One region of the Kosakonia sp. SMBL-WEM22 genome, then DNA from elsewhere that is predicted to be linked to it. Evidence: predicted binding sites of a transcription regulator. Region 1 holds the regulator's gene; the other holds the start of a gene.
The links. The regulator CRP, encoded in region 1, controls carbon source genes, mostly activating them, when cyclic AMP is high. The targets are predictions, from matches to a motif close to ATGTGANNNNNNTCACAT.
Positions count from the first base shown of each region.

Region 2: cdd (cytidine deaminase) is a predicted target of CRP. The motif match lies at 1,051-1,068, and genes of this name have one in related genera.

Region 1 covers NZ_CP051488.1:4,536,308-4,541,490, reverse strand. The annotation lists gene HF650_RS21900 (aspartate aminotransferase family protein) at 35-1,255, shown strand; gene HF650_RS21895 (YccS/YhfK family putative transporter) at 1,245-3,323, opposite strand; gene crp (cAMP-activated global transcriptional regulator CRP) at 3,372-4,004, opposite strand; gene HF650_RS21885 (OsmC family protein) at 4,314-4,718, shown strand; gene HF650_RS21880 (phosphoribulokinase) at 4,749-5,183, opposite strand, start outside.
Region 2 covers NZ_CP051488.1:3,263,383-3,268,565, forward strand. The annotation lists gene HF650_RS15690 (CidA/LrgA family protein) at 1-305, shown strand, start outside; gene HF650_RS15695 (CidB/LrgB family autolysis modulator) at 302-997, shown strand; gene cdd (cytidine deaminase) at 1,127-2,008, shown strand; gene sanA (outer membrane permeability protein SanA) at 2,131-2,844, shown strand; gene HF650_RS15710 (hypothetical protein) at 2,854-3,225, opposite strand; gene HF650_RS15715 (bssS family protein) at 3,489-3,725, opposite strand; gene mglC (galactose/methyl galactoside ABC transporter permease MglC) at 3,866-4,876, opposite strand; gene mglA (galactose/methyl galactoside ABC transporter ATP-binding protein MglA) at 4,892-5,183, opposite strand, start outside.

The sequences.
Region 1 (5,183 bases):
CTATGAATGTAACATAACACGGGATGGGCAACCTATGGCAACTCAGCAAGACGCGGTGACACGTGCAAACTTCGATGACGTTATTCTGCCAATTTACGCACCGGCCGAGTTTATCCCGGTAAAGGGAAAGGGCAGCCGCGTCTGGGATCAGCAGGGTAAAGAGTACGTTGATTTTGCCGGCGGCATTGCGGTAACTGCCTTAGGCCACTGCCACCCGGCGCTGGTGGAGACGCTGAAAGCGCAGGGCGAGACGCTTTGGCACCTGAGCAACGTCTTTACCAATGAGCCCGCGCTGCGTCTGGCGCGCAAGCTGGTGGATGCCACTTTTGCCGAGCGCGTCGTGTTTATGAACTCCGGTACGGAAGCCAACGAAACCGCCTTCAAGCTGGCGCGTTTTTATGCAACCACGCGCCACAGCCCGCACAAAACCAAAATCATCGCTTTCCACCACGCTTTTCACGGGCGCTCGCTCTTTACCGTGACCGTTGGCGGCCAGCCGAAATACTCCGACGGCTTTGGCCCGAAACCGGCCGACATTGTGCATGTTCCTTTTAACGATCTTCACGCGGTTAAAGCGGTGATGGACGATCACACCTGCGCCGTGGTGGTGGAGCCGATTCAGGGCGAGGGCGGCGTTACTGCCGCCACGCCTGAGTTTCTCAAAGGCCTGCGTGAATTGTGCGATGCGCACAACGCGCTGCTGGTGTTTGATGAGGTGCAGTGCGGGATGGGGCGCAGCGGTGAGTTGTTCGCCTATATGCACTACGGCGTGACGCCGGATATTCTGACCAGCGCCAAAGCCCTCGGCGGCGGTTTCCCGGTCAGCGCCATGTTGACGACGCATGAAATCGCCAGCGTCTTCCATGCCGGTTCCCACGGCTCCACTTACGGCGGCAATCCACTGGCCTGCGCAGTGGCCGGCACCGCGTTCGATATCATCAATACCCCTGAAGTGCTGAATGGCGTCAGTGCCAAGCGTCAGCACTTTGTTCAGCATATGCAAAAAATTAATGAGCAGTACGACCTGTTCAGCGATATTCGCGGTATGGGCCTGTTAATTGGTGCCGAGCTGAAACCGCAGTACAAAGGCCGTGCGCGCGACTTTCTGCATGCGGCTGCCGCAGCGGGCGTGATGGTGCTGAATGCCGGTCCGGATGTGATGCGTTTTGCGCCGTCGCTGATTATCGAGGAGCAGGACATCGATGAAGGGATGCAGCGCTTTGCGCAGGCCGTGGCGAGCGTGGTTAACGCGTAAGGCGTCGACGTAGCCAGATGCCATGATGCGGGCGCTGACGCCATGCCACCGACGAGATGGTGTGCATGGTGCTCAGATGCCCGAGGATGCGCTGCAGATGCTGCTCCAGCGTGCTCATTGGTCCATGGGTCAGCGTCTCCGGCCCTTCCATCACATTCACATCCCCGGATTCTCCCGGTCCGTCATACTCCAGCCGCTGCTGGCAGCGTTGCAGCGCAATTTCACATGACTCGAGATAGCGCTGCGCCAGATCCGGCGTCAGCATGGTGTGCTCGCGCGCCAGCGTCGTCATAGCGTTGATATGTTCAACAATAAACTGGCTGTGGGTAACCCACAGTTTCATATCGCTCAGGTAGCGGCTGTTAAAGCCGGGCTCCTGCATCGCCTGGTTGAGGGAGTTGAACAGGGCGTTATGCGCCTGGTTAACCTGCATACGCTGCCATGCCAGCGGCGTTGCTTCTGGATTGTTGCTGAGGATCAGGCGAATCGCATCCTGATAGGCCTCCAGCGCATCGTGCGCATTCTGGCGCAGCAGGCCGCTTTGCCACTGCGGCCACAGCCACACCATTCCGCCGAAAGCAATCAGGCAGCCAATCAACGTATCGACAAGCCGGGCGAGAATAAACTGATCGCCATTGAGCGTCAGGATTTGCAGGGTATAGACCGCCGTAATCGTAAAACCGACCGTCGCCCAGCCGTAGCTTTTGCGGATAATCAAATAGCTGCTCAGGGTGATCATCAGCATCGCCGCCAATGTAAAGCCGAGCGGCACATGAAAGTGCAGCGTCATACCCGCCACCACTAGCCCGGCCAGCGTGCCGGCGGCACGGTTGACGATGCGCACCCGCGTCGCGCCGTAGCCGTTCTGCGTTACCACCATCACCGTCATCATGATCCAGTAGGGTTTCGGCAGATTTAATGCGCTGCCCATCAGACTGGCGATGCTGAGCATCACGCTGATGCGCGCGGCATTGCGCAGGGCGGTTGATTTCAGCGACAGATAACTTTTCAGTGCCGGGATCAGCGGCAGACGCTCCTGCTTATCCTCCATCAAATCGCGAATATAGAGCGGGCGCTGGGTGCGCAGCACGCGGGCGATACGGCTAAAGTGCCAGGCGCAGAACTGCCCGACCGGATTATCCGGGTGCTGACGGGCAATTTTTTCCAGTGCGCCAACCTGCTTCTCCATGGTGAAGCGGGTCGGGTAGCGATGGTAGAGGATGTCATCCGCCAGCACGCGCAGGCGAGCTGCGACAGTTTGTGCATTCCAGCGAATCACCTGCTCGGCGTGGGTCTGTTCGACCAGTTTCTGCACCTTTTCCGGCTGATGCAGGCTGACAGAGATATGTTCCTGCAGATCCAACGCGACCTGGAAGACACGTAGCAGGCGCTTGTAGTCATTGTTCTGATTGGCTGCCAACATATGCAGCTGCTGGTAACACTGGCTAATCAGATCCACCGCTTTCTGCTGGCGGTCAAGCAGCGGCGGCAGCGCGGTTTCCGGATCGACATGCTGGGTTAACAGGCTATATTTCGCTTCGCAATACTCCGCCAGTTGCCGGTAGAGCAAACTGAGAGATTCACGCAGCGGCTGTTCGCGCCACAGCCAAAACCAGAACCAGTTAAAGAGCCCGTACCACAAGGTGCCGAGGGTGTAGATCAGCAGCGGCTCCCACACCGGCATGTTCCCGGCGAGGCTGAGGGTAAAAATGGCGGCAATGAGAGACGCGGGAAGCAAGCGGCCATGCAGCGCGCTGATTTCGCCCGTCACGCCCAGCAGCAGGGTTAACACCGTCATGATTACCGGTAGCGGAAGATTCTCTGCCAGCAGAAGCTGCACCGCCAGGCTACAGCCGGCAAACAGCGAGCCGCCGATAATCAGGCGTTTGAAGAAGCGTTTATGTGGGGTATCGAGACCCGCAATATTGCAGCAGGCGGGAACCAGCGAGAAGAGAAGCCCCTGTTGCAGATGACCAAGCAGCAGCCCAACCGCCACAGGCAGGCATAACACCAGCGTTTGTCGCAGTGCGTAGTTGATTTCGGGGTGGTAAATCAGCCTGCGCCACATGGGAAAACAAAAATGGCGCACCGCATGAGCGATGCGCCATTTTGCAGATTAACGCGTACCGTAGACGACGATAGTTTTACCGTGGGCGGAGATCAGGTTTTGATCTTCGAGCATTTTCAGAATGCGACCAACCGTTTCGCGGGAGCAACCGACGATCTGACCGATCTCCTGACGGGTAATTTTAATTTGCATACCGTCCGGGTGGGTCATGGCGTCCGGCTGTTTCGCCAGGTTCAGCAGAGTCTGAGCAATACGGCCGGTCACGTCGAGGAACGCCAGATTACCGACTTTCTCCGAGGTCACCTGCAGGCGACGCGCCATCTGCGAGGAGAGGCGCATCAGAATATCCGGGTTCACCTGGATAAGCTGACGGAATTTTTTGTAGGAGATCTCCGCCACTTCACAGGCGGTCTTGGCGCGAACCCAGGCGCTGCGCTCCTGACCCTCTTCAAACAGGCCCAGTTCACCAATAAAATCGCCCTGGTTGAGGTAAGAGAGGATCATCTCTTTACCCTCTTCATCCTTGATGAGCACTGCCACTGAGCCTTTAACGATGTAATACAGCGTTTCCGCTTTTTCACCCTGGTGAATCAGCGTGCTCTTCGACGGGTACTTATGAATATGGCAATGAGACAAGAACCATTCGAGAGTCGGGTCTGTTTGCGGTTTGCCAAGCACCATGCGCGATTATCCTCTGTTATAAGCTGGCTCCAGAAACGGCGTGAATCATTCAGCTTCTGGGGTTGCAATCAAAGCTTCCCAAGTCCCGGGAAGTGGACCGTCAGCGACATCTGCGGTCTCTAATGTATGATATCCCTTGCGTACATTCGTAACGTCAATGTTTCTCTGTAGCATGTAGACTGTTTTAGCATAGCTTTTGGCGCCTGTCTCCTGGTGTCTCGCTTCAGCATGACGCAGGTCGCCTTCCGTTGCGCGTTTTGTTATGTACGCGTAATCTGTGAAAAAATTTGCCATACCGGAGTGATGAAAATGCAGGCACGAGTGAAATGGGTGGAAGGGTTAACGTTCCTTGGTGAGTCCGCATCCGGCCACCAAATTTTGATGGATGGCAACTCCGGGGACAAAGCTCCCAGCCCGATGGAGATGGTCTTAATGGCCGCCGGGGGTTGCAGCGCGATTGACGTAGTGTCGATCCTGCAAAAAGGGCGTCATGACGTCACCGATTGCGAAGTGAAGCTGACCTCCGAGCGCCGGGAAGAAGCGCCGCGCTACTTTACCCATATCAACCTGCACTTCATCGTTACCGGCAAAGCGCTGAAAGACGCTGCGGTATCCCGCGCGGTCGACCTCTCGGCTGAGAAGTACTGCTCCGTGGCGCTGATGCTGGAAAAAGCGGTTAAGATTACCCACTCCTACGAAGTGGTAGAAGCCTGATAAGCTCGCCCGGCGGCGCTTTCCGCCGGGTTATTTAATCTTTTTACCTTCCATCAGCCGTTGCACCAGCGGCGTCATAATCAGCTCCATCGCCAGCCCCATTTTGCCACCCGGCACCACCAGCGTATCCATGTGCGAGATAAACGAGCCCTGCAACATCGCCAGCAGCCACGGATAGTCGATCCCCTCCAGATTGCGGAAATGAATCACCACAAAGCTCTCATCCAGAGAAGGGATGCCTTTGGCGGCGAAGGGGTTGGAGGTATCGACGGTAGGAACGCGCTGGAAGTTGAGATGAGTGCGGGAGAACTGCGGCGTGATGTAGTTGATGTAATCCTCCATTGAGCGCACTACCGAATCCATCACTGCTTCCCGGGAGTGACCGCGCTCGCTGGTGTCGCGGATCATCTTCTGGATCCACTCCAGGTTAACAATCGGCACCACGCCCACCAGCAGATCGACGTG
Region 2 (5,183 bases), 1.3 Mb from region 1:
TGCCGATCGCCATTCCCGGCAGCATTATTGGCATGCTGATTATGTTTGTCCTGCTGGCGCTGCAGATCCTGCCGGCGAAGTGGGTCAATCCCGGCTGTTTTCTGCTTATTCGCTACATGGCGCTACTGTTTGTGCCTATCGGCGTCGGTGTTATGCAGTATTACGATGTGCTGCGCGCGCAGTTCGGCCCGATTGTCGTCTCCTGCGCGGTGAGTACGCTGGTGGTCTTTTTGGTGGTCAGCTGGAGTACCCATCTGGTACACGGCGAGCGTAAAGTGGCCGGTCGTGAGGAAACAAAAGAGTGATGGCCTATATCTGGTGGTCCCTGCCCTTAACGCTGGCGGTCTTTTTCGCCGCCCGCAAACTGGCCGCGCGCTTTAAGCTGGCGCTGCTGAACCCTTTGCTGGTGGCGATGGTGGTGATTATCCCGCTGCTGCTGCTGACCGGCACGCCCTACGATCACTACTTTCAGGGCAGCAAAGTGCTCAACGATCTGCTGCAACCTGCGGTGGTGGCGCTGGCGTTTCCTCTTTATGAACAGTTGCATCAGATCCGCGCGCGCTGGAAATCGATTATTACCATCTGTTTTATCGGCAGCCTGGTGGCGATGATCAGCGGCACACTTATTGCGCTGCTGATGGGGGCAACGCCGGAGATTGCCGCCTCAATCTTACCGAAATCCGTTACCACGCCGATTGCGATGGCGGTGGGCGGCAGCATTGGCGGCATCCCGGCAATCAGCGCGGTGTGCGTAATTTTTGTCGGCGTGCTTGGCGCGGTATTCGGGCACACCTTGCTCAACCTGATGCGCATCAGAACCAAATCGGCGCGCGGGCTGGCGATGGGCACCGCGTCTCACGCGCTGGGGACGGCACGCTGCGCGGAGCTTGATTATCAGGAGGGCGCTTTTAGCTCGTTGGCGCTGGTGATCTGCGGGATTATCACCTCGCTGGTGGCACCCTTCCTCTTTCCGCTACTGATCGCCTTGTGGGGGTAAAATTTGCGATGGGTCGCGCAATTTTTTAATGCGTTTCATTCGTTGCATAAACAATGTGATTTCTGTCACAAATAAAAGCGTAGCAGGCCCGTACACTGTGTTTCCATTACACTGCTATGAGGCACTGCTATGCATTCTCGTTTTCACACTGCTTTTTCCGGCCTGCCGGGCGAACTTCAGACCGCGCTGGCGCCTCTGCTGGCGGATGAACACTTCCCCGCTATGCTGAGTGCGGAGCAGGTGGCAACGTTGCAAAGCGCAACACAGCGTGATGCCGATGCGCTGGCCTTCGCCCTGCTGCCCCTCGCAGCCGCCTGCGCCCGCACCGACCTCTCCCATTTCAATGTCGGCGCGATTGCCCGCGGTGTCAGCGGCAACTGGTATTTTGGTGCCAATATGGAGTTCATTGGTGCCACCATGCAGCAGACGGTGCACGCCGAGCAGAGCGCCATCAGCCACGCCTGGCTGCGCGGTGAAACTGCACTCGAATCGGTTACCGTTAACTACACGCCGTGCGGCCACTGCCGACAATTTATGAATGAACTCAACAGTGGGCTTTCTCTGCGCATTAACCTTCCCGGCCGCGCGCCACATACCCTCGCTGATTACCTGCCGGATGCATTTGGGCCGAAGGATCTTGAGATCAAAACCCTACTAATGGACACCCAGGATCACGGATTCGCTCCGCGCGGCGATGCGCTGACTCAGGCCGCTATTGCCGCAGCAAGCCAGAGCCACTCCCCGTATACAAACTCCCCTTCTGGCGTTGCTCTACTCTGTCGCGATGGGCAGATCTTCAGTGGCCGTTATGCGGAGAACGCGGCGTTTAACCCGACGCTGCCGCCGCTGCAAGGCGCGCTTAATCTGCTCAGCCTGAGCGGTTTCGACTACCCGGATATCACGAGAGCCGTGCTGGCGGAACGCGCTGACGCGCCGTTAACGCAGTGGGATGCCACGGTTGCAACTCTGCGCGCGTTAGGCTGCGAAGCGGTTGAGCGCGTAACGCTATGATGCGCATCACTGCGGTTAAGGCCGCAGTGATGAAAAACAGCGCGATTGAGCTGCCGTTTCTTGCGCTTGCGGTGTGGGTAAAGTAGCCTGAGTGCAATTTCAATCCCTTACGAGCCAGCTCCATGTTAAAGCGTGTTTTTTACAGCCTGATAGCCCTGATTGGTCTGCTGGTGTTAACCGCGCTGGGTCTCGATCGCTGGATGAGCTGGAAAACCGCCCCCTACATCTACGACGACCTGCAGGATCTCCCCTGGCGTCAGGTCGGCGTGGTGCTTGGCACGGCAAAATATTACCGCACCGGTGTTATCAACCAATATTACCGCTACCGCATTCAGGGCGCCCTTAACGCCTATAACAGCGGCAAGGTGAACTATCTACTACTGAGCGGCGATAACGCGCAGCAGAGCTATAACGAGCCGGTGACCATGCGTAAAGATCTTATCGCCGGTGGCGTTGACCCTGCGGATATCGTGCTCGATTATGCTGGTTTTCGCACGCTGGACTCGATTGTCCGCACTCGCAAGGTGTTCGACACCAACGACTTTATTATCATTACCCAGCGCTTCCACTGCGAGCGCGCACTCTTTATCGCCCGCCATCTGGGCATTCAGGCGCAGTGTTACGCCGTACCGTCACCAAAAGATATGTGGAGTGTGCGGGCGCGCGAGTTTGGCGCCCGGCTAGGGACGATTGCGGATCTCTATCTGTTTAAACGTGAACCCCGTTTTCTTGGGCCGCTGGTGCCAATCCCTGCGATGCATGAAGTCCCGGAAAATGCTCAGGGCTACCCGGCAGTCACGGCCGAGCAGTTAATCGATATGCAGAAAAAGAGGTAACAGAGCGGATTAATTGAAAGGTACCGTACGGCCGCTGCTTTTGACCGGGCGCAGGAGGGCAAACTGACGGGCGATAAAGCCCTGGTGGTCGATCACAGCGGAGGCGTTCTTCTCCGTCCATGTGCCGTTAAGCGCGTTAAACTGCATCACCTTCTCCCCTTCCGGCGTCTCTACCAGGTAGTCACCCGTTTTCAGATAGCCTGCACTGCAGGTTATCCGTGCCGGCGGATTGTTGGCCATTTTGTACTCGATCTTGCGAAATCCGGTTTGCACCGAACAGAAGTAGAAAAACGGCAGCGAGGTGACGGTAAGATCGCCGGGTACGGCAATCACTTCGCCATCACGAAGCAGTTCAACATCTTTTAAAACGAAATTCACCACACTGGTTTTTTCATGCGGTGCGTGGTCAACTCTAAAAAAAACAAAATTCATAAGCGCCCCTTGAGCTGCTATCACAACTCTCAAAGATTGTCCCTTAAGCGTATGTAGCCGCTGCGATGAAGGCCTTCAGAATCCCCTTAAATTTGATCGGTTCTTCAATAAGATGCGCGCAGGACGGGGGTTTAAAGGCACCAACAAGGCACACGACAACACAGCGCAAGCTGCATGACACGTGCCTTTGCGGAGGTAAAAAGGGGAAAATCTCAGGCGACTTTTTCGTGCTCGATTTCATGCTCCGTGAGGCTGCGTTGCAGATCGTAAATCAGGCTGCGCACCATATCGGGGGTTAAGCTGAAAAACTGCGAGTCAAAAGTCGATGCACCCGGGCCGTATGGCGAAGTGCTGTAACCAAATTTCACAACGATGCTCTGCTGCTTGTCTACCGCGCCCACTTGCCATCCAGTGACGGGGAATGCCGGAAAAGCGAATTCATTCTTCATTCTAATCTCCTTATAAATGTTGGGACTACATAAAGCGTAGCAGTGGCGCGGGATTTCACCATGTCAGATAGATGAAGTTTTCTAATAGCAGAGCAATAAAAAAGCCCGCACAGGGCGGGCTTGAGAGCAGCGCAGAAGGGTTACTTCTTGCGCGCGTATTTCAGGGAGTCCAGCGCCACGGCGAAGATGATGATCCCGCCCTTGATGATGTACTGCCAGTAAGGGTTGATGCCGATGTAGGTCAGACCGTAGTTGATAACGGTAAAGATAATCACACCGGTCACTACGCCCAGCACCGTACCCACACCGCCGCTGAAGGAGACGCCACCTACCACGCACGCGGCAATCGCGTCGAGCTCATACATAAAGCCGAGGTTGTTGGTCGCCGAGCCAATACGGCCCGCTTCCAGCAGCCCACCGAAGGCGTAGAAGACGCCGGAGAGGGCATAGATCATCAGCAGGTTCAGCGCGACGTTCACACCGGAAACTTTTGCCGCTTCCGGGTTACCACCGATAGCGAAAATGTTCTTACCGAAGCGGGTTTTGTTCCACAGCACCCAGACAAACGCCACGGCGATCAGCGCGTAGAAGGTGATGTAGGAGAGGCGGAAGCTGCCGAGGGCAATAAAGCCCTGCGTAAAGGTGGAGAAGCCGCTGTCGAAGCCGGAGATCGGCGACGCGCCAACAAAGTCGTAATAAAGGGAGTTGATACCGTAAACAATAATCATCGTACCCAGCGTGGTGATAAACGGCGTCACATTGAGGTAAGCGATGATAATGCCGTTGATAAGACCGATAATCGCGCCGATAGCGCAGACGATCAGCACCACCACGATAATCGGCATCGTTGCCATCTCCGGGAACACCTTGTTGGCGTTCTCCATCGATTGCAGCAGCGTTGCTGCCACCACTGCCGCCAGCCCGACCTGACGTCCGGCGGAGAGGTCGGTGCCCTGGGTCACAATCAGCCCCGCGACGCCGAGTGCGATAATAATACGCACCGACGACTGGGTTAAAATATTACTTAAGTTCAGCAGGCTTAAAAACGTAGGATCCTGGAAAATAATAATCGCCAGCAACACTAAAAGAACGACGTAAATACCGCCATCTTTCAGATAAGTGAGAAAAGTCTTTTTATTTAACGCACTCATGAGGAGCCCCTGATCTTAAAGGTGCAAAGACGCAAGACGGAGGATTTCGTTTTGCGTTGTCGTTTTAGTATCAACAATTCCGGCGACGAGGCCATTGCTCATTACCAGAATACGGTCAGTGATGCCTAACAACTCAGGCATTTCAGAGGAGATAATAATGATCCCCTTCTCTCTTTTCGCCAGCTCAGCAATCAGCTGATAAATTTCAAACTTCGCACCCACGTCAATACCGCGCGTCGGTTCATCAAGCATCAAAATTTCCGGCTGGGTTAATAACCAGCGTCCAATAATGACTTTCTGCTGATTA